One region of the Beggiatoa leptomitoformis genome, then DNA from elsewhere that is predicted to be linked to it. Evidence: predicted binding sites of a transcription regulator. Region 1 holds the regulator's gene; the other holds the start of a gene.
The links. The regulator PhoB, encoded in region 1, activates phosphate uptake and scavenging genes when phosphate is short. The targets are predictions, from matches to a motif close to GNNTGTCATAAAACTGTCANAT.
Positions count from the first base shown of each region.

Region 2: the regulator PhoB is predicted to act here: its motif matches at 2,497-2,518, upstream of AL038_RS02280 (DUF945 family protein).

Region 1 is NZ_CP012373.2:1,746,835-1,751,082, forward strand. It holds gene AL038_RS07295 (TonB-dependent receptor plug domain-containing protein) at 1-1,097, opposite strand, end outside; gene AL038_RS07300 (TOL_0243 family YfiR-like periplasmic protein) at 1,103-1,693, opposite strand; gene phoB (phosphate regulon transcriptional regulator PhoB) at 2,128-2,823, opposite strand; gene mutM (bifunctional DNA-formamidopyrimidine glycosylase/DNA-(apurinic or apyrimidinic site) lyase) at 2,868-3,683, opposite strand; gene AL038_RS07315 (DUF2157 domain-containing protein) at 3,687-4,248, opposite strand, start outside.
Region 2 is NZ_CP012373.2:529,694-533,941, reverse strand. It holds gene AL038_RS02290 (thioesterase family protein) at 1-125, opposite strand, end outside; gene AL038_RS02285 (hypothetical protein) at 223-972, opposite strand; gene AL038_RS02280 (DUF945 family protein) at 972-2,426, opposite strand; gene AL038_RS02275 (acyl-CoA dehydrogenase family protein) at 2,887-4,023, opposite strand; gene AL038_RS02270 (acyl-CoA dehydrogenase) at 4,208-4,248, opposite strand, start outside.

The DNA of each region.
Region 1 (4,248 bases):
ATTGGATAAGTACCACCGAATGCACCTATAGGAAAGATATAAAACTCTGCCTCAAAATGCGTATTCAAATAACTCAACTGTGTTTGAACGTCCCAATTTTTGGTAAATTTAGGGTCGTGATAAGTCAGATCAGCATTGATTCTTTGTTCAGACATAGGTTGATCTGAACCAAGTGCTTGCGCAATGCCTGTTCCAGCCCCCATATCCTCTCCCTTATGCAAACCTGCCCTTAATTGCCAACGCTGTTTACTAATATCAATATGAGTGTCATAGGTCGTAATTTCTGACCCATACTCGCCTGGTGCTAAAGATGCGTGTGTGCCAAACATACCGTCAAATACAGTTTGTGCATCACTTTCTACTGTACCTTGATGTCCATCTGTTTTAGTAAATTCAGCCATTGCCGCGATTTTAAAACCATTCCACTCACTACCATGTGTTACCCAAGTGTCTTGCGTGTTATAACTGCCAAGTCGTACACCCACTTCTGTTCCATCAATATCATCAGCCGTTTTAGTGATGATATTAATTACCCCAGCAAGCGCATCAGCCCCATAAACAGCAGAACCAGGACCACGAATAATTTCAATACGAGAAACTGTACTAATAGGAAAACCGCTCCAATATAATCCTTTAGAACCACGGTGTGAATCGTTAAGTCGAATACCATTAACTAAAACCAATAAACCTGAATCATGGTCTCCCGCTACGGAAATTCCGCGAACACTATAAACAGGGATATTAAAATAGTTGTATGAAACCTGTATGCCCGGAACACTACGTAAAGCATCATCGAGCGTTCTTGCACCCATTGCCTCAAGGTCTTGTGATGTAATAACGGTTGTAACTGCAGGTGCGCGGTCCGTTACCTGTTTTGCTCCTGTAGCAATGCTGGTTGTCTTTGCTTTGACTAAACCACCAAAAATATCAAAAGCATCATCCAACTTAATTTCCACTTCAGACAATTCAGCTAAATCTAAATCACGTAATTGTGCCAAACGCGCTCTTTTGGCTATTTCATCATCAGTTGCGGCATGTAGGTCTAACGCTAACAACACTAAGCAAGCTGTGCATAGATAAATTGTTATCTTATTCATGTTAGTTACTCCGCCCCTCTTTGCTGATTAACCGCTTTCAGTTTCGAGTTATCAGCACTTATATCTGTTGCAACTCTCAAAAGATTCGCACTCGGCTTAATGGCAACCGCATTGATTATTGTTGAATCTAAGGCTAGGCGGACTTTATTATCTTCATTGTAAAATTTGAGCATTCCACCTTGTTCAACAAAATTCGCCATATCACTCACAGTTAAAATGGGCAGCCGTTGGAGTGCTTGCAAAATCGTTTTTAGCCGTGCTTGTTCCGAATCACTAATAAATAATACATGACACGAATTTGCTTCTTGTACTTGTTGCAACCGCTTTACCTTAATAGCATGTCCGTGTACTGTTTGATTTTCAACTACAATATCAATATTTTGTTGAAAGGGGTCGCGTCCTAAGATACAAATATAAAAAGATTGATTTTTGTTATCTGATAGGGTTGTTGGAGGATAATACAGAAAGCTGCCTAGTTTATATAAAAAGGTTGCTTTAATTTCGTATTCTTCCGCAGCTGACAGTGCGTAAGCAACTGGCTGGTAGAGTAACGTGATGAGGGCGAATATCACTATTCTCCCTAATAATGTCGACATAGTGGCTTCACCTAAACATGAAAATGTAAGGAAAGTTTACTATAAAGTTTTTTTAACAACAATATTAGTGGACTAATAGCTTTTTGAGAATTTTTTTTATAACGATTTGTTACAACCGCGATATGGTTACTCTAAAGCACAATGTGTAATATACTGTATATTAAATTTTTTTGGGATTGGCTAAAAATATAATGGACAATTTTGGGGAATATTATCAATCAATAATATTGATAATATCTGCCGATTGCGCGCTTAAATTAGAAAACAATGGACATATTAGATTTCTTGTAAAAGTATCTTAGGAAAAATGACAACGGATAATACCGCTTTTAGTGGTATCCATGCTGCTTTTGCAAAAGGTTTATTGCGGATACAAAAAAAGGGCGAATTCATTCGCCCTTCTATATAACACCTAATTAAACATAATATTAGATTTATTCGCGCGTCGAAAATCGATAACCTACTCCGCGCACGGTTTGAATTAAATAATCATAATTATGATCAGCTAACGCTTTCCGTAAACGGCGAATATGAACGTCGACAGTTCGTTCTTCAATATAAACATTTCCACCCCATACTTGGTCTAATACTTGGCTACGGCTATAAACCCGTTCAGGATGGCGCATAAAAAAGTAAAGCAAGCGAAATTCTGTAGGGCCCATTTGTACTTCTTGCCCTGCAATTGTTACGCGATGTTCATTAGGGTCTAGGCGTAATTCATTAACCGCAAGCTGTTCACCTTCCGAATGGGTAGAAGCACGTCGTAACACCGCTTTAATCCGCGCAACTAATTCTCGTGGCGAAAAAGGCTTGGTAACATAGTCATCCGCACCCACTTCTAACCCCCGAATTTTATCGCTTTCTTCACCACGAGCCGTTAGCATAATAATAGGAATTTCTTGCGTTTGTGGTTCTTTTTTTAGTTGGCGCGCAAATTCTATACCGCTAACTTTATTAGGTAACATCCAATCTAATAAAATCAATTTAGGTAGTTGGTTAAAAATTAAGGTCTGTGCTTGACGGACATCAGCCGCTTCTGTGACGATAAACCCCGCTTTACTCAGGGCAAGGTTTAACATTTCCCGAATAGGGGCTTCATCTTCAACAATAAGAATAGGTTGCTCTGACATTTTAAAGGTTACACAGGTTAATGAATAAGAAAAGGTGACAAGTGTTATGTCTGACAATGCGGACAATAATACGTTGCTCGTTGTCCAAGTATGATACGTTCAATTGGTGTGTTACAGGTTACACAGGCTTGCGTGGCACGGTCATAAACCCGCAAGGTTTGGCTAAAATAACCCGGTTCACCTTGGGTATTAACAAAATCACGTAAGGTTGTCCCTCCCATTGCGATTGAAGCAGTTAATACTTCGCGTATCGTACTGGCAAGCTGCTCATAACGGGTTAACGTAATCTCGCCCGCCGCGCGAGTCGGGTGAATGCCTGCTAAAAACAGGGATTCACTCGCATAAATGTTGCCTACCCCAACTACAACATGGCTATTCATAATAAAGGTTTTGACGGCAAGCTGTTTTTTACCTGCTTTTTGTTGTAAGTACTTGCCCGTAAATTCATTTTCTAAAGGTTCAACGCCCAAACTTGCAAGCAATGGATGCTGTAAAACAGGTTCACTTGTCCATAACACACAACCAAAACGACGCGGGTCGTGATAACGCAGGCTAAACGTTTGTCCAAACTGGATTAAAACATGGTCGTGTTTTTTCAGTGGGGTATCAGGAGAGACAATGCGTAAACTGCCCGACATGCCCAAATGAATAATTAAATGTCCCGTTGGATATGCAAACAGTAAATATTTACCTCGTCGTTGAATATGTTGCAGGGGCTGTCCTAATAGATGTGTTGCAAGGTCTGACGGCACTGCCCAACGCAAGCGCGATTCACGAACATCAATAGCGGTAACAGTGCGCCCTTCTAAGTGCTGCGCGATGCCTCGGCGAGTGGTTTCAACTTCAGGTAATTCGGGCATGATTTAATGACGTATGCGTTGTTGAGGAAGTAAATATTTTAGAGAACGCGGCAATTTTTGTTGTATGACCTCGTTAAAATAGGTTACATACCGTTGATATTGCACGCCTAAAAAAATCACACTTAAGCCTATCAAGGTTAAAATAAAAGGAAATAGCATCGAGTCGGCAAACACGCGATAAGATAAATGTCCCACATAAATCAAAATACCTAATGCCCCAAAAATCACAAATACCTTGCGTTGTAATAATACTGATAGAATAAGTAAACTAAGATTGACAATGAGATAAAGCACCCGTTGTAATTCCTGTTCAGTATCCATCAATATCAACGTAACACTGACCCAAAACGCTAACATGCCAAATAAATATCCCCAAAAGGCGTAATCTTCACGAGTACGGCGGTCAACTAAATAACTTCCCAACAACATAATAACGCCAAAATACAAGGTAATCGCTCGTTCAACTTGCCAACTAAAGGCGGCTTCACCACCAAAAATAGTCGGTATCAGTTCTATGGATAAAAACCAACAAGCAAAAGCAATGGGAGCTGTTAGGAATGGGAAT
Region 2 (4,248 bases), 1.2 Mb from region 1:
TTACCGTGTAGGTCTATATCTGTCGGTAACACACGCAGGTGTAGGATAGACTCATCTAACGGGGTAAGTGATTCTCCCCGCCAAGTCTTTAATAAAACCAGCAAAAGGCGAAAATACAGATTCATACACTGCTCGCATGATGAATAAAGTGGGCGTTATAGTAGATTTTGCTTGAAATGATGTTATCTGTTAAGACAATTTTTCAAGGCGTTTGTAAAGCGTTTATACTGAGTCTATCACAGTCGTATGAATTGCTTGAATGGGATATTCATCAATTAATGCGTGTATTGCGCGTGCGCGTGTGGGTGAAACAATCGCTTGTATGCTAATATTTTCTGGTGCTTGTGTGGTCAGATAATGACGAATTAACGCGACAATATGTCCTGCATAACACCCCACTAAATCATCTTCATGGGCTAAACGACTCACAACACCCCAATCATCTAATAAAGGCATTGCGGCAATAACACCATCAGGCATAGCGGGCAGGAAAATTTGTGAGGGACGCGGTTTGAAGGGAAACGCAGCTTCTGCCGTTAAAAAACAAACCATAGTTTGTGCTTGTTGTTGCACACGTAAGCGATTAACGAGAAAAACCAGCGATGCAATATAGTTATTTTCTGCGATTAATAAAGTGATAGGTGATTGAAAAACAATAAATGGCTTGTGTAACAGGGTTGCTACATATTGCGTTCCTATTTGATATAAGGCGGCATTTGCAGAACATAAAACATCTAACGTCTGTTGAGCAGGATTAACACGCATCACAGGCAATATATTATCCAGCTTTATGAATAGTAAGTAATTATTTTCTAAGAGCGGAATTTCTGGCGGAATCGCCAAGCATAACAGCACGTAACCATTCGCCTGTGGCGTATTGGCAAGAATTGTGACGGGAAACAAAGGGGAAGAAAACGCTTCCCCTTGACTGCTCTCTGTCTGAGAGCAGTGTAACGGCTTACTATTCAACATTACATGGGTAAAGGCATTTCTTTACCGTTGACCATTAACTTGCCTGCTTTTAAGGTTGCATTCAGTTTAAACTGTTCACCCGTAGGGACTAATAAACCTTGTTTCACAACATCTTCAATTTGTTGGTCAATCATGGTTTGCATTTGTTTTTCTTGCTCTTCGGTCATTTCTTCGCCCGAGCCCATTTGCATCCACATGAGTTGTTCGATGAGACCTTTATCAATCACAAAATCAGCTTGACCAGACAGCGCGTTTAACATAGCGGCACTGTCATCCATCTTCAGGGGTTTGCTACCGTCTAAACTGATGGAGAAACCACCATCTAATTGACCTTCTTCAGTTTTTAGGTTTAGCTTAGTCATGGCAATTTCAGGAGATTTCGCCATTAACTTGGGTAAGGCTTGCATCAATGAACCCATCATTGCCATGCCCATCATGGATTCATCCATTTTGCCTGCCATTTGTTGCTTGCGCATCTCGGAGGCGGTTTTTTGGATTTCTAGCAATGCAGCGATATCTAACTTACGAAGTTCGATATTAGATAGAAAGCTCAGGTCTATTTCTTCTTGGCTGGCAAAGAATTTGTCTAAGGAGAAATTCAGCGTGTAATTAGCAACTTCTTTTTCTTCTTGGGTGTCAAATTTGACGGATAGGTTGTTGAGCTTAAACTGGGATTCTTCAGCCTTATTATCAACATTCACATCGGCAATGCTAAAACTGCCTTTACCCAGTTCTAAACCACTTGTGCCTTTTCCGCCTGTAAAATCAACCAGAATTTTATTAAAGACGAACTGCACATCTTTATCGCCACCTTCCAACGAAGGAAGATTGAAGTTTAACTTAGTGGGATATAAATCCGCATCTAAATCAGCCGAAAATGTAGTTTTTGCAAGGGTGGCTTTAAACGTATCTTCGATATCGATGGTTGCGCCAGCAAGTTCAAACGCTTGTGACATGGTGCTAAAGTCTTCAGGGAATTTTACTTGTCCTGTTAAACCTTGCCAATCAATAACGCCTTTCTCGCCTTTTTTAGTGCCTTCATACTTATAAGCAGGCACGGAAACATCGCTGACACCTTGACCATCTGCACCAACATTGGTTTTAACGGTAATAGGAGGTAAACCCTTTAACGTTTTCGCCAATTCGCTACTGAAAATAGGTTTAATTTCCGTTGTCATTTCCAGCGGTTTGCCCTTGGCTAATTGGGCAATTAAATCCTGCTTTAATGCCCCCAAAAGTGCCAATGGGTCAGAATCTACTTTAGCAGTCGGTTGTGCTTTACCACCAACAGTATGTGTAACAGAAAATCCTTGTAAATCAGATTCAGACTTCGTTTCTTTTGCAACTTCTTTTGCAGGTTCTTCAGTTTTTTTCTTGTCTGCATAGACGGGGAGGGAAAGTGTTACAGAACCCGCTAAAACAGTAATTATACTGAGGTGAAGTAATTTCTTCATGTCAACATCCTTTATAATATGATTATGATTCGATGGAAGGATTTACACGACAATTCGTTGAATAAATCACATTTGACAACTGTAATACGAACAAATGTAAGAACAACATCTTAAGATGGTTTAAGTCATCATTAACCGTCATTCTATGTGTCCACTTAACGAGCAATATTTACACCACCCGCCTGTTGAACAATCATGACAAGCATTGTCCACTATAATAGGATAACTTTACAACCACTAAACGCCTTTTCTTGCTTTTTTATAAATAAAAACAATTGATTGACAAATACAAACCTGTAGTCGAGTAGGTGGTTAATTCTTTTTACATAACCAATTATTATTAATCGGCTTTTCTCGCAGGCATTTACTTTAATATTTATCCCCTATCAAGGCTTGCGTTTATTATAGGCAGTGCAAAAAAAGAGAGCTATTGGGGAAGTTGCTTATGGTTAGTAACCCGCTATTCATCTGCTAATAAGCGGCTGATGACCATTCGCTGAATATCACTTGTTCCTTCATAAATTTGAGCAACACGCACATCTCGATAAATGCGTTCCACAGGAAAATCACTTAAATATCCATAACCGCCATGAATTTGAATGGCTTGTGAACATACTTTTTCCGCCATTTCCGATGCGAATAATTTTGCCATACAGGCTTCTTTTAAACAGGGTAAATTTTGGTCACGTAAACTGGCCGCTTGCCAAATTAACAATCGTGCCGCCTCAATTTGGGTTGCCATATCGGCTAGACGAAAGGCAACTGCTTGATGTTGGATAATTGCCTTACCAAAAGTTTGTCGGTCTTTTGCATATTGTAAAGCAGCTTGATACGCTGCCCGTGCCATCCCAACCGATTGCGATGCAATACCGATACGTCCGCCTTCTAAATTTCCCAATGCAATTTTATAACCTTCACCCTCTTTACCTAATAAATACTCGGTTGATAAGCGCACATTATCCAAAATAATCTGTGCGGTATCCGACGCATGTTGACCTAATTTTTCTTCCAAACGGGCGACGATATAGCCTTGTGTATCAGTTGGTACAATAAACGCGCTAATTCCTTTTTTTCCCGCACTTGGGTCAGTCACTGCAAATACAATGGCTAAATCGGCTTGTTTTCCAGAGGTTATAAATTGCTTTACCCCATTTAATACATATTCATCCCCCTCACGCACAGCGCGTGTTCGTAAATCCGCCGCGTCCGACCCTGCTTGTGGTTCTGTTAGGCAAAACGCACCTAATAATTCTCCACGTGCCATCGGTTTTAAAAAACGATTTTTTTGTGCATCAGTTCCATACTTTAACAGTGGCATACACGCGAGCGAATTAACCACGCTAATAATGGTTGAACATGCACCATCACCCGCAGCAATTTCTTCAATCGCGAGTGCAAAAGAGACATAATCCGCTCCCACACCACCCCATTCTTCAGGGATAATAATGCCAAAAAACCCCAATTTTCCCATTTCATTAATAGCTTGTTTAGGAAAGTGATGTTCTTTATCCCATTGTGCCGCATACGGGGCGAGTTGTTCTTGTGCAAATTCCCGTGCCATTTCGCGAATCATGCGTTGTTCTTGTGTTAATTGCATGTGGGTTTCCTTTGGTGAAAAATTACGCAGATACTTACAAAATTTATATAAAAAATTGATATTATTACTATTTTGCAAGCAGTTTATTATTGTTTTGCGTGTGTCTGAATTAAATTTTTTAGAACGGATATCACCACATTAAGCGGTGTTATCCGTTTATTTAATTAGCGTTTAAATATGGATATTAAAACTGTTCTTCTTGTAAGGCTAAGGTACTTACCGCGC